DNA from 4 places in the Bacillus sp. 41-22 genome. Region 1 is predicted to be linked to each of the others. Evidence: riboswitches for the same ligand, from Rfam matches in the RefSeq annotation. Region 1 holds a riboswitch; each other region holds the start of a gene.

Region 1 (5,575 bases):
ATAAAGTAAAAAACGAGCAAATTGCGTTACGCAACTTGCTCGTTTTTCTTTTCTTTATTTTTTTTCTGATCACGATTCATTAATGGATAGAAGGCAAAGCCAATTCCGAATAAACCAATTCCGAGAAGAAATGTTTTTATATCGGATGCGCCGGTTTTAATAACCCATAGTGCATAGCAAAGTGCGATAACTGCAACTACACCATCCATAATTCTTGAACCCATTTCATTCTTATATGTTTCACCAGTTGCGACTAGTTTTAACTGGAAGATTGGTGAAACGAGATATGGAATGAGGTAGGCCAGTGTTGATACGGTAATAACGAATGTATAAGCTTCCGCAATTGTTCCTGATAATGTTGAGAATAAGAACACTTGCGACATAATGTTTGTTAATCGTAGTGAATGAATTGGACTTCCTTTTTTATTCGTTTTTGCGAAGAAGGAAGGGAAGAAACCTTCTTTTGCTGCTTGATAAGGTACTTCTGAGCTTAATAAAATCCAGCCTAATATTGAACCGAATAGGGAAGTAAGAGCAAGTAATGCCATAAGTTTCCCGCCGCCATGACCCATTGCAGCGTTTAATGCATCTGCTAATGGACGTTCAGAAGCTTGTAATTTATCAACGTGAAGTACACCCATTGTTAAAATTGTAATTCCTAAGTAAATTGCAACTGTGATAAGTAATCCTGCAACAGTTGCGCGTTTTACCGTTTTTGGAGAGGTAGCTCGGTTTGATAAAAGAACGGCTGATTCAATCCCGATAAATGCCCAAAGTGTTGTAAGAGCAGCTAAGTTTACTTGTGAAAGTAGACCGTGTGATACGCCTTCTTTATCGATCATTGGTGTGTACCATTGTCCAAACTTTGAAGCTTCGAACGCAAATAACGTAACGACGATGAATAGAAGGAATCCAGTCACTTTCGTTGTTGTTGCTAAGAAGTTTAGCTTCCCAGCTCCGCTTACACCGTTTGTTAAAATTAAATGTGTTCCCCAAAGTAAGACAGAACAAATAGTAAATGTAATTAGTTTTCCAACTTCTATATTGAAAGAGCCAATTGAAAATAGTAGTCGTGTATCTTTCATAATTGGGAAGAAGAGCGATAAATATCCCGCGAAAGATGTAATAATGGCAACGTTACTTGCCCAGTTTGCAACCCAATATCCCCATACCATGCTGAAACCAGCCATTTTCTTTCTTTTTGGTGTTGAGAATAAAGCATATGCATGACTTTGTGGTCCTGTCGTTAAATCAGGACGACGAATTGCTAAATTACCGAAAACAAGAGCTAGCATTAAAACACCAAACCCTGTTGTTAACCAAGCTAAAGTGACACCGAGTGGGCTTGCTGTTTGTGCTAACGTACTTGGCACCATGAAAATACCAGCGCCAACCATGTTACCGACAACGAAAGCTGTTAATACCCAAAAGCCCCATTTTTTTTGTTGCATAGAAAATACCTCCAAAGTTAGTATAACCAAGTCAAGCGAGGAGATATGTATGTCTTCCTGATAAGGAAGAGAAGGTCCAAACAAAACAAAAAAAGCACGTAATCTGCCGCTACATGCTTTCTATCTTATAAGAAACCCACGACATACCTCTCGATAGCTCTCCACAAACGAAACGTTTGTGACAGTTCTGCACTTATTAAATGCAGACCCAGCAAGCGTGTATGGTGGACACGACTTACTTCGGCAATCATTCCTTTCTCATTTCTTCATCAATGCCACTACATCTCCTGAAATGATACTCTTAATGACTGCAACCTCTACCTCACCGAGATACGAATGAGGATTTATGTATTAAATTAACATGTTTAAGAGTAACAAATGTATTTTTATACGTCAATGGATATAGTAATAATCAGATTATAGAGAAGAATTCGTTATTAGGTCCTGGAGGGTTTTAACTAAAAAGCAGCTGACCTAAATATTAGATCAGCTGCTACATATAAGATTAAACTAAGTTTAATACAGTTACTTTTTCACGTGTCATAGACTCAAGGCTCTTATGAATACCTTGTGCGCCCATACCTGAACCTTTTATACCGATGAATGGGAAGTGGTCAGGACCGCGCTCTGTGCGTCCGTTAATTTGAACAGAACCAGTGTCGATTTTGTTAGCAATTGCAAATGCTTTGTTAATGTCTTTTGTGAAGACACTTGCTTGTAGACCGAACTCTGATTTGTTAGCAATCTCAATTGCTTGCTCATCTGAAGAAACACGGATGATTGGAAGGATTGGGCCGAATGGCTCTTCCCAAGCAACTTTCATTTCTTCTGTTACGTGGTCGATTAATGTTGGGTAAATTAAGTTACGCTCACGTTTGTTACCGATAACGATTGTTGCACCTTTTTCTACAGCATCATCAACTAAGCCTTGAACGAAGTCAGCAGATTTGTCGTCGATTAATGGGACGATTGTGCTGTCTTGTTCTGGAGATCCAACTGATAATTTAGCTACTTGCGCTTTTAATAATCCAACAAGCTCGTCCGCTACGTTTTCGTGTACAAGTACACGTTTAATAGCTGTACAACGTTGACCAGAGTAAGAGAATGCACCGCTTACGATATGGTTTGCAGCATCTTGTAAGTCAGCATCTTCACGAACGATACCAGGGTCTTTACCACCAAGTTCTAATACAAGGGGAATCATTGCAGCTTTTTTCGCTAAATGTTTACCTGTGTTTGTACCACCTGTGAACGATACCATATTGATACCTTCGTGTTCTACTAAGTAGTCACCAATTACAGAACCGCGTCCTGTAGCTACGTTTACAAGTCCTTTTGGAAGGCCAGCTTTATGAAGTGCTTCAACCATTTTAATACCACTAATTGCACCTTGAGTTGCTGGTTTGAAAATAACAGCGTTACCCATAATTAATGCTGGTGCAAGTTTTGCAGCAGATAAGTTTACTGGGTAGTTAAATGGTGCGATTGCTAATACAACACCAAGTGGTGCGCGTTGGATAATCGCAAGTTTAGATTTCGTTCCGCCAGGGAAGCTATCGCCCATCATGCTTTCTCCGTGCATATGAAGAGCTTCTTCAATAGTGTAACGAATGAAGTCAGCTGTACGAACAACTTCTTTTTTCGCATCTTTATATCCTTTACCGACTTCTTTCATAATGATATCGGCAATTTCATCTTGCATATTTACGAGCTCATCAGCCCATTTATATAAATATTTTGCGCGATCTTGTAGAGAAGCTTCAGCCCATGATTTTTGAGCTTCTTTTGCAGATGCAATTGCTTCATCTACTTCTCCTTGAGTAATTGCTTGTACTTGCCCAATTACTTCGTGTAAGTATGGAGATGGAATGTCGATTGTTTGACCTGAAGAGCTTTCTCTCCATTCTCCGTTTAAATAAAATTTGTACGTATTGCTAGTTGTCATGATTAGTCCTCCTAAAATAGCAACTTGTAAGAGTGAGTATAAGGTGATTGTAGGTGGTTTGATAATATTTTTCAAATGAAATGTTTGTGAAAACGATTTCTTATTATTTTTTTGTTTTGTATGCCCTTTCTTACAGAAGATTCCCTTATTTCAAACTGAATTATAAGTAGAATGCATCACTTTCATTTTTTGTGATAAAAGATTATTTTATTCTAAAGCGAAAAAAACAATTGACAGAATACTCAATAAAGTTGTAAGATTATAAATGGAAAATAAATGAAGGGGGTGTGCGTAATGATTGTAATCGTAAATGTAATGGGCTTAGCTCTGTTAAATGGCGGAAAACATTCATATCATTACGCAACCCGTGCGGATATATAGGACCTTTGCGTCTTATGAGAAGCGTACGTTGCGTATATCGTAACGTACGCTTTTATGCATTCTTTGCATATCGTCAAGCGGCGGTATGCTTTTTTTTGTTTATCCCGCTATTTGCGGGCTAATAATCAGTGGGGAATGAACAAAACCCCCACTGATTAAAGTTTCACTTTATTTTCCTTGTTTGCGTGGTTACTATAAAAAATCAGAATTTGGAAGGTGGAAAAATGTGATGAAATTGTATGGCTTACGAAATGTAAATGTGATGGGTTTGGATAGCGGATAAAGAAATGTGAATCAAACGAGAAAGAGAAAGGAGAGGTTATATTGTTTTCAGTATTACTAAAGTTAAGCTGGTTTTTTAGAGAGCATTGGAAAAGGTATAGTATTGCAATTGGGGTACTTTTAATTGTAAACGTGATAGAGGTAATTCCACCGAAAGTGTTAGGGATTACAATTGATAATATTAAAACGGGAGCCTTAACGAATGAGGCGATTATGCAATATATTCTTATTTTACTTGGGGTAACGATTGGTGGGTATGTACTTACTTTCATTTGGCAGCACCAACTATTTGGCGGTGCGTTCGTACTCGAGAAAACGATGCGTTCAAAATTTATGGGGCATTTACTTAAGATGACACCGACGTTTTATCAAAAAAATCGTACTGGCGATTTAATGGCGAGAGCGACAAATGATTTAAAAGCAATCTCGATGACAGCTGGTTTTGGTATATTAACGCTCGTTGATTCTAGTCTATATATGCTTACAATCGTTTGTATGATGGGCTTCTCAATTAGTTGGCAGTTAACATTTGCTGCGCTTATACCGCTTCCGATTATGGCATATGCGATGAATAGATACGGAAAGAAGTTGCATGAAAGATTTACAGTCGCGCAAGATGCGTTCGGGGATATGAACGATAAAGTACTTGAATCAATTGCGGGTGTACGCGTTATTCGTGCGTATGTACAGGAGAACGCTGATCAAGAAAGGTTTCATCATTTAGGAGATGACGTATACGAGAAAAATATGAGAGTAGCAAGAATCGATGCATTATTCCAGCCAACTGTAAAAATGCTCGTCGGTCTTAGTTATTTAATTGGTTTAGTGTACGGTGCATATCTCGTATTCCAATCAAAGGTGACACTTGGTGAGCTCGTTTCTTTTAACGTCTATTTAGGGATGATGATTTGGCCGATGTTTGCAATTGGTGAATTGATTAATGTTATGCAAAGAGGAAATGCGTCGCTCGACCGTGTAAATGAAACGTTAGCTTATGAACCGGATGTAAAGAATCCGAAAGATCCAAAGGTTGTACAAGAGCCAGATTACATTCAATTTGATAATGTTACTTTTTCATATCCTTCATCAATTGAAACAAATTTAAAAAATGTTTCATTCTCATTAAAACAAGGAGAGACACTTGGAGTTGTTGGGAAAACAGGAAGCGGGAAAACGACGCTCGTTCGTCAGCTTCTTCGTCAATATCCACTTGGGGAAGGGGATATTGCGGTTTCTGATGTGAAGCTAGATAAAATTACGAATGATAACGTACTTGGCTGGATTGGGTATGTACCTCAGGAACACATTTTGTTCTCAAAAACAGCGAAGGAAAATATTTTATTCGGAAATAGAGAAGCGACTGAAGAAGAACTTGAAAAAGCGATTGAAATAGCTGCGTTTAAAAAGGATTTAGAGTTTTTACCGGAAGGTTTAGAAACGCTCGTTGGAGAGAAAGGTGTTTCTTTATCAGGTGGGCAAAAGCAAAGGATTTCGATTGCGAGGGCTGTTATTCAAA
Region 2 (5,575 bases), 2.1 Mb from region 1:
TTTTCAACGTATTTTGCGATAGGCATATACATATAACCCTTTGTAAATGTGCCGACTTCTGTTGTATTTTCTGGTCCTAATGTTTTCAGTAATATATGTATTGCTTCATTAAAATCTTTTTGTAATGCATTGTGTAATTCATCTGCTATTACTTCTATACGTTGCTTTAACTCTAAATTTTCAACTTTATATGTTACGGTAGATACAAAGTTTCTTTTAGAGAAATTAGGATCGTGTTTACAAATAGAATCAGCCATTTTTTCTGCTAATTCTTTGTTAAATAAAAATTTTAACGGAACATATTTGCCCATTTTTTCACCCCATTGGTCGGATAAAAACAATGTTTATTTTTTAATCGACAATCCATACACCAAAGTCTCACTAGGAGTCGTAATACTAAAACCTGTCGTCTTATAATCAAGTTTCACCGTATCACCAGTGTAATCTGTCGTGAATGAATCCATTTGTACGATAAGCTCCGCATCTTCATATACAACATCATCCGCATTATATGTATCCCAAATTAAATCGACATCAACGAAAATACTGCAAGAGTTTGTCATAGTTCCTCTAATGCGAATGATCTTTTTGTCTTCACGTACTAGTCTATGTATAGCTGCTTTTGCTTCATCAGTAATACGAATGTTCATGTAATCCCAACCTTTATTTATATTTCCTCTATTATTGCAAAAACAGGAGAAATAGGGAAGGGAGAAGCATTGCATTAAAAAAACGAGCAAACAATTTTGTTTGCTCGTTTTACTTTATTTCAGTTCACATTTATCAAGTGGAATGACTTTCGTTTTCTTAGTAAATTTATAACCTAACCATAGTACTAAGAAGAGTGGTAAACCGATGTAAGAAACGAGTACACCGTTCCAGTCGATAGATGCTCCTGTAAATGCTCCGTAGTTTTGACCTAAAATAACAATAACACAAAGTGTAAATGCAAAGATTGGACCGAACGGGAACCATTTCGCTTGATATGGTAAATCTTTCAAATCTTTCCCTTGTGCAATATAGGCTTTACGGAAACGGTAATGACTAATAGCAATCCCTACCCAAGCAATAAATCCTGACATCCCAGAAGCATTTAATAACCAAATGTATACAACACCGTCACCGAATAAAGAAGCGATGAAAGCGACGCTACCAACTACTGATGTTGCGATTAATGCGTTAACAGGTACACCGCGGCTATCTAATTTCCCTAAGAACTTTGGTGCTTTTCCTTGGCGAGCTAAATCCCAAAGCATACGAGTTGATGCATACATTCCAGAGTTACCAGCAGAAAGTACTGCAGTTAAAATAACAGCGTTCATAACAGAAGCAGCGAAGGCAACGCCCGCTTTTTCAAATACAAGTGTAAATGGACTTACTGTAACATCACTTGCTGCAAGGCTTTCAGTCGTATAAGGAATTAATAAACCGATAACGAGAATTGCTAAAATATAGAATAATAAAATGCGCCAAAAGATAGAACGAATTGCTTTCGGAATATTGCGTTCTGGATCAGCAGTTTCACCAGCAGCTACTCCTAATAATTCAGTTCCTTGGAATGAGAAACCAGCAGCCATAAATACACCGATAATTGCCATGATGCCGCCATTAAATGGTGCATCTGCAACAGTGAAGTTTTTAAAGCCAACAGATTCGCCGCCCATAATTCCAAAAATCATCATAAAACCGACAATTAAAAAGATAATAATAGTAACTACTTTAATAAGTGCGAACCAATATTCAGATTCACCAAAACCTTTAACAGATAAATAGTTTAAGAGAAAAATAATAGCTAAACAAAGTCCACTCCAAATAAGAGAAGGGGTATCTGGGAACCAAAATTTCATAATTAATGTTACGGCCGCTAGTTCAGCTGCAATCGTAATCGCCCAGTTATACCAATAGTTCCATCCAAGTGCAAAACCAAGTGATGGATCAACAAATTTTGTTGCATAAGTACTAAAAGATCCAGTAACAGGCATGTAAGCCGCGAGTTCTGCTAAGCTTGTCATTAAAAAATAAACCATAATTCCAATTGCGGCATATGCGACTAATGCACCGCCAGGACCAGCTGAATGGATAACACCACCACTGGCAAGAAATAATCCGGTACCGATTGTACCACCGAGAGAAATCATCGTAAGGTGACGAGATTTTAATCCGCGTTTTAATTCACCTTGTCCTTGTGTAGTTTGCGTTTTAGAGGTAGATTGATTTGTTGCGCTATTCATGTTCAACACTCCTTTTCTTGTAGGTTAGGAAGGAGCGGGGGAGAAAAATACAAAAAACCGCCAAAGGAATTAGGCGGAACGTTTCACAAATAACCACCCCATCATACCCTTCCGTTAAGATAGCACACCACGTTTACACGGTAATTTTGTAAACGTGACAGTTCTGTTCCTTTCGGAAACAGCCCCAGCTCATATTTCCAGAGAAGAAATATAAACTTCGGCAACTTTTCCTTTCAAACGGAGTCAGTGACATTCGCTGTGTCTCGTCCATTTTACTTTTAAAAGTCGCAACCTCTACCTCATCGGATTGATGAGGATTTATATATTGCTAAGATATTTAATATATGGCAATTGTAATGACTTTCTGAATATATTGCAAGGAATTTTGTTAGGAAAAGTCAAAAAATATCGGTTATTGTATAGGAAACGCTTGCAAAACTCCACCCGAACCTACTATTATGTAGCAATAAGCAAAGAAAAAATTGTTATACAAATGTTTCGCAAAAAATATTGAAAAACCCTTTAAAATTAAAAGAAAATTCAGAAAATATAATTCGACATAACTATCAGAAGGGGATTATTCCTTAAATTCGTTTCAAAGAATAAGTATAAATTCGATAAATAGAATGAATATTCTTTTTATTTCTGATAAAATTGAGGTATTGTTTAATTGAAAAGGGGATATCATTATGAAATTAGAAACGGAAAGATTATATATAGTACCGTGTACAGAAGAATGGATTCAAATTGCGGATAATCAAGGATACAATAGTGGTCCGCATATTGTAGGACATATAGAAAATATGAAACGAGATGCGGCTTCATTACCGTGGGGACCGTGGTATGTTATTCGGAAAGAGGATGATGTTGTTCTAGGTGATATAGGATTTAAAGGGAAACCGAATGAGCAACATACGGTAGAAATTGGTTACGGATTTATTGAGAAATATTGGAATAAAGGGTATGCAACAGAAGCAGTTAGTGAATTAATGAAATGGGCTTTTCAAACAGGGGAAGTGGAAACGATTATAGCGGAGACACTCCTTGATAATTATAGCTCTATTCGTGTCTTAGAGAAATTACATATGAAAAGAGTAAATAGTACTGAAACGATGGTCAATTGGAAAATAGAAAAATAAAAAATACCGCTCGAAGTAAATCGGGCGGTATTATTATTAATTATGGTAGCATTTGTTTTTGATCTTTCGGATAGCCGGCTGTCGATACGTTAGAACGATTGGAATGATTACGAACAGCAATAAAAATAGATATAATAACGACAAGACCAACTGCAACGTAAGAAAGTGAAATAATAGTTGGATCTACTTTAAATGTAGTAAGCAGTGTACGTATATTCGTAAAGATAATAAGTCCGCCAACGAGTACGCCAAGTAAATGAGAAGGAACGATGCGTACTAACCATGCGGCGATTGGTGCGGCAACAATACCACCAAGCATGAGGGCAAATACCCAAACCCAGCTTACTTGTTCCCAGCCAAGTGAAATGAAAAAGCCAATCGTTGCAGCGAGTGAAACAGGAAATTCACTCGTATCTACAGATCCAATAACTTTTCTAGCTTCATTTCCTCTTGCAAGAAGAACAGGTGTCGTAATCGGCCCCCAACCACCGCCGCCAGTTGAATCGACGAATCCAGCGAATAAGCCAAGTGGTACAAGTTGTTTAGCAGACATACGCTTATTTGAAGAAACAATTTGTTTTTGAATGATGAATCGTAATAAAATATAAACCCCTAAAGTAAATAAAAATATGGAAATGTACGGTTTAATTACATCACCAGGTAAATTGCTTAAAAAACATGCCCCAATAAATGCGCCAATTGCTCCTGGTAATGTAAGTCTGGAAACTGTATATTTATCAACGTTTCCAAATTTGATATGAGATGCACCAGAAGCGGCGGTTGTAACGACTTCAGCTAAATGAACTGATGCGGAAGCTACAGCTGGTGCGATACCAAACATTAATAATAGTGAGGTAGACGTTACCCCGTACGCCATACCAAGTGCGCCATCAATCAATTGAGCGAAAAATCCAATAATAGCAAAGACAATTAATTTCTGCATAAATAATCCCCCTGTAATAATAAATGAAAAAGACACTTTTCCCGTATGAGAAAAGTGCCTTTGGTTTTTCCAATCAGCAATAATTAAATTTGTTTTATTATAATACACATTAATCGTATAAATCAACTGGGTTTTAAAGTTTTTTGAATTGAACGAAAGAAAAATAAAATATACAATAAAAGGATGGAGAGAAAGGGGAGAAAGACTATGTTAGCATTTGATCATCTCGTTCACGCAGTGCATTGTACACCGGAAGAAGCAGCAAAACAAATGCAGGAGCATGGATTTCATACTGCATTAGGCGGTGAGCATACGACTTGGGGTACTTGGAATAGTTTATGTTATTTTGATTTATCATATATAGAATTTTTAGCAGTTCAGCATGAAGAAAAAGCGAAAGAAGCAGAAAATCCATTAGTACAAGAAACAGTGGTGAAATTAAAAAATGGAGAAGGGATGCTACAAATCGCAATTCGAACAGATGCAATTGAAGAACTAGCAGTTAAATTTAGTAAGCACGGCTTACATACGATAGGACCATTTGAAGGGAAACGGATGAGAAAAGATGGCCGGCTTTTAGAATGGAAAATGTTATTTGTAAAGCAAGAAGAGAATGGACCGAAATTACCATTCTTTATACAGTGGAATGAAACGGATGAAGAAAGAAGAAACGATTTACGTAAAATAGGGACGATCACTGAACATAAAAATAAAGTACAAGAAATTGAAACGATTCATTATACGGTGAAAAATGTTCGAGAAACAGTGCGGAAATGGAAAGAAGTAATGGAGCTAACTGCAAATTCAATCATACAAAATGAAGAATGGAATGCTGAGTGTCAAAGTGTATCGTTTGGTGATGTTCATGTGCAGTTTTGTGAACCAGTTGGAGAAGGGCTAGTACTAGAACGTTTGAAGCATCATGGCGAATATCCATTTGCAGTGGAGTTTAAAGGGGAAAATAAACGAGAGTATGAAGTGTTAGGTAGTTTGTTCGTATATTAATAGAGGTGAGTTTTGTGGAAGAAATGTTAAGAGAGATAGAAAGAAAACTAGAGTGGTCACGTATTGTAAAATGTACAGTTATTACAAAAGGTTTTTCACATGAAGAGAAGTATAAAATTGACCTAGAGAATCGAGAAACTTATTTTGTAAAAGTGTGTGATTCTTCTAATTATGAACGAAAACAAGAAGAATATATGTATATGAAACAATTGGAGTTATTACATATTCCAACGCCGAAGTTAATTCATTTCATAAAA
Region 3 (5,575 bases), 560 kb from region 1:
ACGTCCCGCCTTTTGCAAAGACGACAGCTGGTCTACGAATACGATTATAATTATTCGCCATCGAGTACCCATATGCCCCCGTGCAAGAAATTGCTAGTAAATCAGAAGAAGCAACTTGCGGTAAGTTAATATCCCAAATCAGCATATCTCCACTTTCACAGCATTTCCCAGCAATCGAAACGAGTTCCTCATTCTCATCATTCCCTCGATTCGCCAACATCGCCTCATAACGGGCTCCGTATAGCGCTGGTCTTAAATTATCTGTCATTCCACCATCGACTGAAACATATTTCCGAATGCCAGGAATCTCTTTCACCGCTCCGACTGTATAAAGTGTTGTTCCAGCATCACCTACAATACTACGACCTGGTTCAATCCATATTTCTGGAAGCGGATATTCACATAATGTAAATTGTTCTCTTATCGTACTTGTTACAGCGTGCACATACGTTTCAAGTGTTAACGGTGTATCTGAATCCGTATAACGTATACCGAAACCTCCGCCCACATTTAATACTTTCATCACATAATGTGTTCGCTCTCTCACTTCTTCTAAAAATTGGCGGAGTACTTCAATTGCTCGAACAAATCCAGCCGTTTCAAATATTTGTGATCCGATGTGCGAGTGAATTCCTAGCACATTATAATTTGATTTTTGCAAGGCAAGCTCAATTGCTTGCATCGCTTGACCATTTGAAACACCAAATCCAAATTTCGAATCCTCTTGACCTGTTGTTATATATTCGTGTGTATGTGCCTCTACTCCAGGCGTTACACGGATTAATATGTTCACAAATTTCCCATGTTGCATTGCTAAATCATGTAAAATTTCTAATTCTAAGAAATTATCTACTACAAAACAACCGATATTCGCCTGAAGAGCCATAATCATTTCTTCTTCTGTTTTATTATTTCCGTGAAAATGAATACGCGATGCCGGAAAACCAGCTTGGAGCGCAGTATATAATTCTCCTCCAGAAACAACATCTAAAGACATATTCTCTTCACGAGCTACTCGGCACATCTCCATGCACAAGAACGCCTTGCTTGCATATGCTACTTGATAAGAGAAACCACTTTCTTTAAAAGCACGATGAAACGCGCGGCACTTTCCTCGAATAGACTCTTCATCGTATACATAAAGTGGTGTTCCGTATTGTTTTGCTAGCTGCGTCGTATCGCACCCACCAATTTCTAAGTGTCCTTGCCCATTGATTCGGCTTGTGCCGTGTAAATACATTTGAATTCCTCCCTTATTTCCTCTAAAACTCATAACCCCAATCTTCTATTCATTGCAGCACGCTTTTAGATAGACAAAAAACGCGCGGAACAATGTTCACACGCGTTTCTTATTAGGAAAAATATATATTGAAAAAATAAACGAGTTGTTATCTCCTCAAAATAAGAAACCGCATCAACATCTCCAAATAGCTCTTCATAAAATAAATCTTATGACAGTACTACATTTATTCAATGCAGTCCCAATATATGAATAAGATGGTTATTCTTATATTTCGGCAATAGTCCCTTTCAACCTATGATCACAGATTCCATTAAATCTCCCATAGCTTACTCTTTCCTATCGCGGCCTCTACCTTTGAGAGTAGATGAGGTAAGTCTATTTAATTTTCAAACATCTAATTGTTGCTATTAACAATACCAAAGGACCATTTTATTTGTCAAACAATTTTTTATATTGTTTTTTTACAGTTTAATTTCGTATCATTTGGTAAGCGCTTTACTGAAACCTTTGTCACTTCCCATTCGCCCTCTTCGTTATTAAATGTAATCGTTACCTTCTCAAATGGTGGAACAATTTTCCCACCAACCTGTTCATACTTCGTTACTTCAATACTCGCTTGAAATAAATATGTACCACTATACACTTTTTTTAAACTAATAATTTTAGGACATTGATAAGGCTTCAAGCTCCCATATTGTTTTTCAATTGACTTATTTATTTTTGGAAATAAAACAGAATAAAGGGCATCTTCCATAAGGGGTGCATCATATTGTGCTACCGACACACTCGGTGAAGCAAAAAGTATAACACTACTGCATACTATAAAATATAATAATTTTCGCATTATAACCTCCGTTTTATTACTCGATTCTTTTTGCGCACGATAATTATCATACATAGAAACTCCGTTTTATTGTCTCCCACTGCCCTTTTTCTACTCAATTATTATAAAAAAGCCCACAACTCTCTTTTATTTTCGTATAATGATACTCATAGTATAATAAACATAATAACAAAGGACTGTTCGTATATATAAAATGAGGCGCTAATCAAACCGGCTCACAAGAACCGTCATGCTTTTAGGAGAGGAGTATATTATGCTACAAAATCTGTTTCCAAAACTGCGATTTGCACTAGTTGCAGTCGTTTTATTATGGATAAAAACATATATTGTGTACAAGCTAGCATTTGATATTAGAATTGATAACTTCTTTGAAGAGTTTATGCTTTTTATTAACCCACTAGCTTCGTTACTTTTATTTTTTGGTTTCGCTTTACTTGCATCTAAGTACCGAAACCGAATTATTATTGTAATTAGTTTTATACTGTCATTTATTTTATTTGGAAATGCAATGTTTTACGGATTCTATAACGATTTTGTTACTTTCCCTGTTTTATTCCAAACAAATAATATGGCTGACTTAGGGACGAGTATAAAAGAACTCTTTACGTATAAAACATTACTTTTATTTGCAGACGCAATTATTTTAATGTTTATTTCGCGTAAATTTCCATCATTTGGTGATAAAACACCCCTTTCTCGCTCTGAGAAGCGAACTTTCTTTAGCGGTGTAACAGTATTATTAGCACTACAAATTGTTGTTTCAGTTATATATAAACCACAAATGTTCTCACGCTCGTTTGATCGTCAAACTGTCGTGAAAAATTTAGGGTTATACACATATCATCTATTTGATATTACACTTCAATCTAAGTCTTCAGCTGAGCGTGTATTTGCAAGTGGAGACGGGTTCTCTGAAATTAAAAACTATACAGACTCAAAAGATAAACAAGTTGATAAAAACTTATTTGGAGCTGCAAAGGGTAAAAATGTAATTTTAATTTCAATGGAATCTACACAAAGTTTTGTTATTAATAAAAAAATAAATGGAAAAGAGATTACTCCATTTTTAAATGAGTTTATTAAAGATAGTTTTTATTTCGATAACTTCTATCATCAAACGGGACAAGGTAAAACTTCTGATGCTGAATTTATCGTTGAAAATTCCCTTTATCCGTTAGACCGTGGTTCTGTATTCTTTACTCATGCAACAAATGAATACACTGCCACACCAGAACAATTAAAGAAATACGGATATTCTTCTGCTGTCTTCCATTCAAACGATAAAACGTTTTGGAATCGTGACGTAATGTATCCTGCGCTTGGATATGATCGTTACTTTAATTTAAATGATTACGTAGGAACGGAACAAATGTCTGTCGGTTGGGGATTAAAAGATAAAGAGTTCTTTGAGCAATCTATTCCAAAGTTAAAATCTTTACCACAACCGTTCTATACAAAATTTATTACGTTAACAAACCATTTTCCATTTCTTCTAAATCCAGAAGATCAATATGTTGATGAATTTAATTCCGAAAGTGGTGTTTTAAATCGCTACTTCCCAACCGTTCGTTACACGGATGAAGCTCTTAAATTATTTATTAAACAATTGAAAGACGAAGGACTATATGATAATTCCGTTATTGTCATTTATGGTGATCATTACGGCATTTCTGAAAACCATAATGCAGCTATGGCTCAGTTCCTTGGGAAAGACGCTATTACACCGTTTGATTCTATGCAATTACAACGCGTCCCTCTCATTATTCATGTGCCTGGCCAAGAAGGAAAAGTCATCTCTAAAGTATCTGGTCAAATTGATATTAAACCAACGTTACTTCATTTACTTGGTATTAAAACAAATCAATCCGTAGAATTTGGAACAGACTTATTTACGAAAGAAAAAGACCCTCTTATGGTAATGCGGGACGGCAGTTTTGTTTCGGAAGATTATGTTTATACAAAAAATATGTGCTATAAAAGAAGCACAGGTGAAGAAGCTGATTTAACACTATGTCAGCCTTATATTGAAAAAGCAAAAACAGAATTAAAATTATCCGACAAACTCATTTATGGAGATTTATTAAGATTTGATCCTAACAATCGATATAAAACCGGAACGATAACAACGAAATTTGAATAGTGTGGGAAGCAACTTCACAAAAGTTGCTTCCTTTTTTTACTTATTTTTCAAATTTCTCTTCTATACAATCTTTCACAAATTGGGAATTTTTTTCGTATGAGAAAGAAATTTATGGTATGATAAAATAAGTAAACTTTCATACACTAATTAAGAATTTATAACAGAAAGCAAGGGATCAGATTTTGTATAGAGCAGCTATTCCAAACTTATTTACGCTCGGGAATTTATATAGCGGATTTTTGTCAATCGGCTATGCATCTTTAGGATATTATAAATCAGCTGCTATTTTAGTACTGATCGGGATGATGTTAGATAGTCTTGATGGTCGTGTCGCTCGTTTATTACGCGTTGATTCACAAATGGGAAAAGAGCTTGATTCACTCGCGGATGTTGTAACATTTGGCGCAGCACCTGCTGTTTTAATGTATTACACATCTTTTTCCAACTACGGAATCATTGGACTATACATAGCGGGATTATTCCCTCTGTTCGGAGCATATCGCTTAGCACGATTTAATGTAACACCATCTTCTACTTCTATGAAATATTTCACTGGAGTTCCGATTACCGCAGCAGGAGGGCTTGTTGCTTTCTTAACATTATTTTCACATACCATTCCAAAAATCGTTCTCATTACCGTATTTGTAACGTTCGCATTTTTAATGGTGAGCCGTGTTCGTATCCCAAGTTTAAAAGATGTACCAATTCCACGATATAGCATAATTATTACACTATTTTTAGTTGGAATTATTATCACAATGTACCAAACAAGTTTTGGCAACATTTCTGTTTTCTTATTCATTGCTATTCCACTATACATTTTGTATATGTTATCTCAATTTATTAGACAAAGACCTTCTAAAAAAGCGAATAAAGAAAAATAAAAAAACCTTCCGTATTTCGGAAGGTTTCTTTTTTATTTTGTAACTAATACTTTTTGATTTACAGGTGTTACAGGTTCTTCACCATTTAATACAGCTAAAATATTTCTTACTGCCATTTCAGCCATTGCATCACGTGTTTCGAATGTTGCATTTCCTACGTGAGGAGCAAGCACCACATTCTTTAATCCTTTTAGCTCTTCTGTAATTTTCGGTTCAAATTCAAACACGTCAAGAGCTGCACCTTCAATTTCATTTGTTTTTAGTGCATGAGCAAGTGCAAATTCATGCATAATTGGTCCACGTGAAGCATTTACAATATATGCTGTTTTCTTCATCATTTTAAACTGTTCTTCATCAATCATATGATGTAATTTCGGATTATAAGCACAGTTAATTGTAATAAAGTCCGCTGTTTGTAATAATTCTTCCAACGTTACGTATGTCGCTTCCAGTTCACTTTCAGC
Region 4 (5,575 bases), 890 kb from region 1:
AACAAAAATCTGATATGGGAAAAAAGAATAATCAAAAATTTGTTCAAATCCCATTTCATAAACTGATTGCAGCAATTGAGAATAAATGTATAAAAGAAGGCATCCGATTTTTAAAACAAGAAGAAAGCTATACTTCAAAAGCTAGTTTTCTTGATAAAGATAGGGTTCCAGTTTGGGATAAGGATGATAGGACGCATTATCGCTTTAGTGGCAAACGGATCACTCGTGGTCTGTACCAAAGTAAAGCAGGGAAATGTATTCATGCTGATATTAATGGTGCATTGAATACATTGGAAAAATCGAGAGTTGTAGAATTGGATGACAATCTCAAAGTGAAAACGCCGATTCTATTAGAAGTGCAAAAACGTAAGGCTGTTGCTTCGTGCATAGCTTAGTGGGTGCGTCAACCATCCATGTGTACTCGACTTGTCGGGGCTTGTAGCACACGCCGGAGTCATCTGAGTGGTGGCTTCTTCCACAAGGAAGAATTGCTCTTTTTCGAAAGGGTGGTGCAAGTGGGGAAACGATTGTTCGTTTCTAGTACCAACCAAAAAGATACTTGGGGTGTTACTGTAAGGTGGCATGAATTCTAGAGCGTCAAACTATCTAGCGATAGACGAGAAGACCTAGCGTTCTAACTCAAGCCCCCACTGAAACGTTTCAACTCAGTGGGGGTAGTTGACATTGGATTTGGTTTGCTAATTATAATTGCATTCATTGATTACGAAAAAATACAGGTGGTTGTATTAGGAGTTGCACTATTCATGATGGTATTTTACTCGGATGTGAAGAAAGTTATTTTGAATGAATATAGAGCGTTTTTTCATGGGAAAGAGCGATAAGATATAAAATGAGAAGAGTCAGTTATATTTCCTAGGAAAGGATAAAATGAATAATTAAATTATTTTATAATGATTTTGGGATGTTGATAATATGTTAAAGAACGATTTGGATAGAGTCTTGAAATCTATGTGTAAAATGAAAATACATTTTTAAAAGCTCAAACAAGCATAACCACGTTCTAAAGTTAGGACGTGGTTAAAAATATGGTTTAATTGATAATGAAATTCTGTTTGGCAAAGCCAATAATTTTTTATAAAAAATTACTTAATTATTTGTTACCGATTTCTTCCGCCAAACCGATTAGAATTCCTTCGGTTCCACGAATGTAGCAGAGTCGATACGAGTTCTCATACTGAACTACTTCTCCAACGAGCTGAGCACCATGCTTAGTAAGTCTGGATACCATTTCGTCAATGTCCTCGACGGTGAACATGACGCGCAGATAACCGAGGGCGTTTACAGGAGCTGTCCGGTGATCTGCTATAGTAGGTGGGGTGAGAAATCGCGAAAGTTCAATTCGGCTGTGACCATCTGGCGTAACCATCATAGCAATCTCTACGCACTGAGAACCGAGTCCAGTTACGCGACCAGCCCATTCACCTTCAACAGTAGCTCGCCCTTCGAGATTCAAGCCAATCTCCTCGAAGAAAGAGATTGCGTTATCAAGAGATTCTACAACGATGCTGATATTGTCCATTCTTAGTAATTTGTTTTTTGTCATTGTCTTTATCTCCTTATATGTATAAATTTATTATCTAATTATCCTCATAATTATACTAGAATCTCTTCTAAACAAAAAACACCTTGTCACAGTGTAGGAAAATGTGACAAGGTGTTTTCGGGTATGTCATATAACAACTTATTAACAAAAAACACTTCGTAAACTTTCTACTATTGAAATATACGCGAACTTTATTTCGTGAATACTATCATTTCAAGTAGTTTCAAGAATTTGATACTGTAGTTGCTATTTGATAAAAGAACTTCGACTTCCCCGCAAAATATTCCCACCCTATTTCTATTTATATAGGAAGGAAATAGATTCGTATAATTTGTTGTAAGTTTTACTGGTGGAAATTAAATCATTTGCACTAAAGGTTCAATTTTCGCCATAAATGATTGATGAAGTGCTTCAACACCCGTTACTAAATGAAGACGGTCAATAACGACAGATACTTTAATTTCTGATGTACTTACCATTTTAATATGAATATCTTCTTCTTTTAAAGTAGTGAACATATTCGCAGCAACTCCTGGGTTAGATACCATACCAGATCCTACAATTGATACTTTTGCTAAATGATTTTCATGTTCTACAGATTCATAGTGAAGTGCTTCTTGATTTTGTTCCAATACTTCTAATGTTTCTCTTAAATCATTAGAATGGATTGAGAAGGAGAGGTGAACAGTTCCTTCATTTGTAATACTTTGAATAATAATATCTACATTAATATGTGCTGCTGCTAATGTAGAGAAAACTGTTGAAAGTGCACCTTGTTCTAATCCTTTAATTGTGACACGTGTAATATTATCCTCAAATGCAATACCTTTAACGATTGATTGTTGTTCCATGTTACATTCTCCCCTTACAATTGTTCCGTTTTCTTGTTCCATACTTGAGCGAACTTCTAAAATTACATTATGATTTTTAGCAAATTCAACAGCGCGTGGGTGTAATACGCCAGCACCGAGGTTGGCAAGCTCTAACATTTCGTCATAAGAAATTTCATCTAATTTATAAGCATCTTGTACAACTCGTGGATCAGTCGTATATACGCCGGTCACATCCGTATAAATATCACATTTTTTTGCTTTTAATGCAGCAGCTAATGCGACAGCAGTCGTATCGGAGCCACCACGACCAAGTGTGGTAATTTCATTTTCTTCACTTATTCCTTGGAAACCAGCTACTATAACAATCGTGCCTTCAGTAAGGTGAGACTGAATACGAGTGGTGTTAATGTCAGTAATCCGTGCACTACTATGTACAGATTCTGTCGTAATACCAGCTTGCCATCCTGTTAATGAAATCGCGTTATAACCTTTTGTTTGTAGTGCTATTGTTAATAATGAAATAGTTACTTGTTCTCCTGTAGATAGGAGCATATCCATTTCACGTTTACTTGGATTTTCAGTAATAGCGTTAGCAAGTGCTACAAGTTTATCCGTACTTTTTCCCATTGCTGAAACGACAGAGACAATACTATGTCCTCGTTCATATTCTTCAATAATTAAATTTGCTACATGTTGAATGCGTTCGACGCTTCCGACAGAAGTACCGCCAAATTTTTGTACAATCGTTTCCATTACGAATTCCTTCTTTCGTCCATTTTTAAGAATAGGTTAGGACATATACAAATCCCAATATTCCTGTAGTTACCAGAGAGAAAAACAAAAAACACCATCTCAAATAAGTGAGGATGGTGCTGTTACAGGAAAAGGGAAACAGAAAACGGAGCTAATAAAAAAACCGCCAAAAAAGGAATATCATAAAAATGATATCTCTTTTTTGTAGATAGCTCTTCATACGTACACGTCTGTACATATGACAGTTCTGTTTCTATTCGAAAACAGCCCCAATTGATAAATGCAGAGAAATTTATCAATTTCGGCAACACTTCCTTTCCTCTAAAATCATAGACATCTCTGTGTCTCCTTTAGAATACTTATAAGCGTTGCAACCTCTATCTCACGTTTTAGGCGAGAGTGTATGATTTATGAAGTTGTTGGTAACATTTGTTTTATAATAATTTAAATTTTTCAGGGAATCAAGTGTTTTTTGTATTTTTTTGAAATTCTATCTTTTTATTAAATTAGTTTGTGAAAAATGTAGCAAAATCGATTCATTGCATGTACATTGAAAATATAGCGCATGGGAGGTGGAAGGATGGGGAAGAAAAAGCCTATTTATGTAGCCACAGAAATGAACACAACAATGGAGAAACTATGGGCATATACACAAGAGCCTGATATACATACAGAGTGGGATGCTCGTTTTACTGAGATTTCGTATTTAGAAAAAAAAGAGGGAGAACCACAGAAGTTTTTATATAAAACAAAGATCGGATTTGGACTTGAAATAGCCGGAGAAGGGGAATCGATAGGTGAAATAAGAAAAGAAACTGGAGAACGCATTTCCTCTTTAAAATTTTGGACAGACAATCAATTATCACTTATACAAATAGGGCGTGGTTATTGGAAGTATACACCGAATGAAGAACATATTCATTTTGAAACGCAATATGATTATGATACGAGATTTGGTCGTATAGGAAATGTGATAGATTTATATGTTTTTCGTCCACTATTAGGTTGGGCGACAGCATGGAGTTTTGATGCTTTAAAATTATGGTTAGAAAAGGGACTTCATCCTAAGTTGCTAATTAGAAGAACGATGACGTATTGGCTAGTTTGCTTTTTATTTGCTTTCGTATGGTTATATCAAGGGATTGTACCGAAATTGATGTTTACTCATTCAGAAGAAGTAAAGATGCTTTCTGCACTAATCGGATCGAATGAAAGTAGTATTTTTATACTTAAAATAGTTGGATTTTTAGAAATAATATGGGGTGTTATGTGGCTATTGCCACTTCAAAAGCGAAAACTATTTATATTGCATATTATATTGTTGATAGTTTTAACATTAGCGGCAGGATCGACGAATATCGCTAGTTTTACGCAACCGTTTAATCCGATTACATTAAATTTTCTTCTAATAGGGTTATCGATTGTCGGTTATATAAATAGCACTAATTTGCCAAGCGCAAAAAATTGCAAGAGGACGAGAAAGGGATAAGTATATGGTTAATATTTATGAAAGATTATTAGGGGATTCTTATAAAAAGCTTCATCCAAAATTGCAGGAACGATATGCGATAACAAAGGAAAATAGCTTTATTGGGGAAGGGGAAATGGATGAAATTTATGGAGGATCTTTTTTCGTTAAATTAATATTAAAAATTACATCGAAGTTTCGAATGTTTTTCTCTGAGCGAGGGCAAAAAGTTCCGTTTGTGATACATAATACCGCTGAGCGAGATGAACATGGAAATGAGTTTGTACGGTGGAATCGTACTTTTTATTTTCATAATAAGAAAAGATATTTTAACGCTGTTATGCAGTTGGATGAAGAGAATAATGAAATTGTAGATTATTTTGGTGAGCCACATTTACTCGTTTCTACATTGAATTTTTATATTGATGAAAAAGGCGGGATGCATATTTCTTCAAAGAAACAATGGTTTTTTATGTTTGGAAGAAAAATACCGTTACCTAGATTTTTATACGGAGAGGCAAAAATTGTTGAAAGTTATGATGATGCACTGCAATGTTTTCGAATTCATGTACAAGTACGTAATCCGTTAATTGGTTCGTTATTTTCATATAAGGGAACATTTGTGGAAAGGGAATAAACGTTATGAAAAATATACTATTTGGGCTTGATTGCTATATTATTTTTCTAATATATGAGTGGTCAAATGTAAACCCAGTTGAAGCAATTATTTTATTATCTATTTTGTTATTTATACCGATGTCTTTTTGTATTATTGACAAGAAAAAAAGAAATGGATCGTATGTATTATTTTATAAATTTGTATCGTTTTTATATCCAATCGCAGCAATCAGTGCAATGCTAGCTTTCGTAACAAATCACTATTTCTTTGCGCTACTTTGGTTTGCATATACAGGAATCGTTGCGTTATTTGGTGTAAGTAGATTGTTAGAAAGAGGA

The links. Region 1 has a riboswitch for lysine ahead of LCF45_RS04355 (amino acid permease). Riboswitches for the same ligand answer to the same signal wherever they lie in the genome.
Region 2: linked by a shared signal. The riboswitch ahead of LCF45_RS14910 (amino acid permease) and the one ahead of LCF45_RS04355 (amino acid permease) in region 1 are both predicted to bind lysine.
Region 3: linked by a shared signal. The riboswitch ahead of lysA (diaminopimelate decarboxylase) and the one ahead of LCF45_RS04355 (amino acid permease) in region 1 are both predicted to bind lysine.
Region 4: linked by a shared signal. The riboswitch ahead of LCF45_RS08975 (aspartate kinase) and the one ahead of LCF45_RS04355 (amino acid permease) in region 1 are both predicted to bind lysine.

What each region holds. Positions count from the first base shown of each region.
Region 1 covers NZ_CP084035.1:846,523-852,097, forward strand. Annotated here, with positions in the region: gene LCF45_RS04355 (amino acid permease) at 27-1,451, opposite strand; lysine riboswitch at 1,598-1,779, opposite strand; gene gapN (NADP-dependent glyceraldehyde-3-phosphate dehydrogenase) at 1,957-3,396, opposite strand; gene LCF45_RS04365 (ABC transporter ATP-binding protein) at 4,102-5,575, shown strand, end outside.
Region 2 covers NZ_CP084035.1:2,906,803-2,912,377, reverse strand. Annotated here, with positions in the region: gene LCF45_RS14920 (DNA alkylation repair protein) at 1-311, opposite strand, end outside; gene LCF45_RS14915 (iron-sulfur cluster biosynthesis family protein) at 345-650, opposite strand; gene LCF45_RS14910 (amino acid permease) at 765-2,231, opposite strand; lysine riboswitch at 2,344-2,536, opposite strand; gene LCF45_RS14905 (GNAT family N-acetyltransferase) at 2,921-3,370, shown strand; gene LCF45_RS14900 (sulfite exporter TauE/SafE family protein) at 3,411-4,313, opposite strand; gene LCF45_RS14895 (VOC family protein) at 4,521-5,318, shown strand; gene LCF45_RS14890 (aminoglycoside phosphotransferase family protein) at 5,333-5,575, shown strand, end outside.
Region 3 covers NZ_CP084035.1:1,407,844-1,413,418, reverse strand. Annotated here, with positions in the region: gene lysA (diaminopimelate decarboxylase) at 1-1,240, opposite strand, end outside; lysine riboswitch at 1,421-1,602, opposite strand; gene LCF45_RS07230 (DUF3888 domain-containing protein) at 1,692-2,087, opposite strand; gene LCF45_RS07225 (LTA synthase family protein) at 2,341-4,227, shown strand; gene pssA (CDP-diacylglycerol--serine O-phosphatidyltransferase) at 4,410-5,111, shown strand; gene LCF45_RS07215 (2-hydroxyacid dehydrogenase family protein) at 5,144-5,575, opposite strand, start outside.
Region 4 covers NZ_CP084035.1:1,741,425-1,746,999, forward strand. Annotated here, with positions in the region: gene LCF45_RS08965 (RNA-guided endonuclease TnpB family protein) at 1-395, shown strand, start outside; gene LCF45_RS08970 (VOC family protein) at 1,112-1,564, opposite strand; gene LCF45_RS08975 (aspartate kinase) at 1,921-3,150, opposite strand; lysine riboswitch at 3,352-3,538, opposite strand; gene LCF45_RS08980 (DoxX-like family protein) at 3,731-4,639, shown strand; gene LCF45_RS08985 (DUF4166 domain-containing protein) at 4,644-5,255, shown strand; gene LCF45_RS08990 (YndJ family protein) at 5,261-5,575, shown strand, end outside.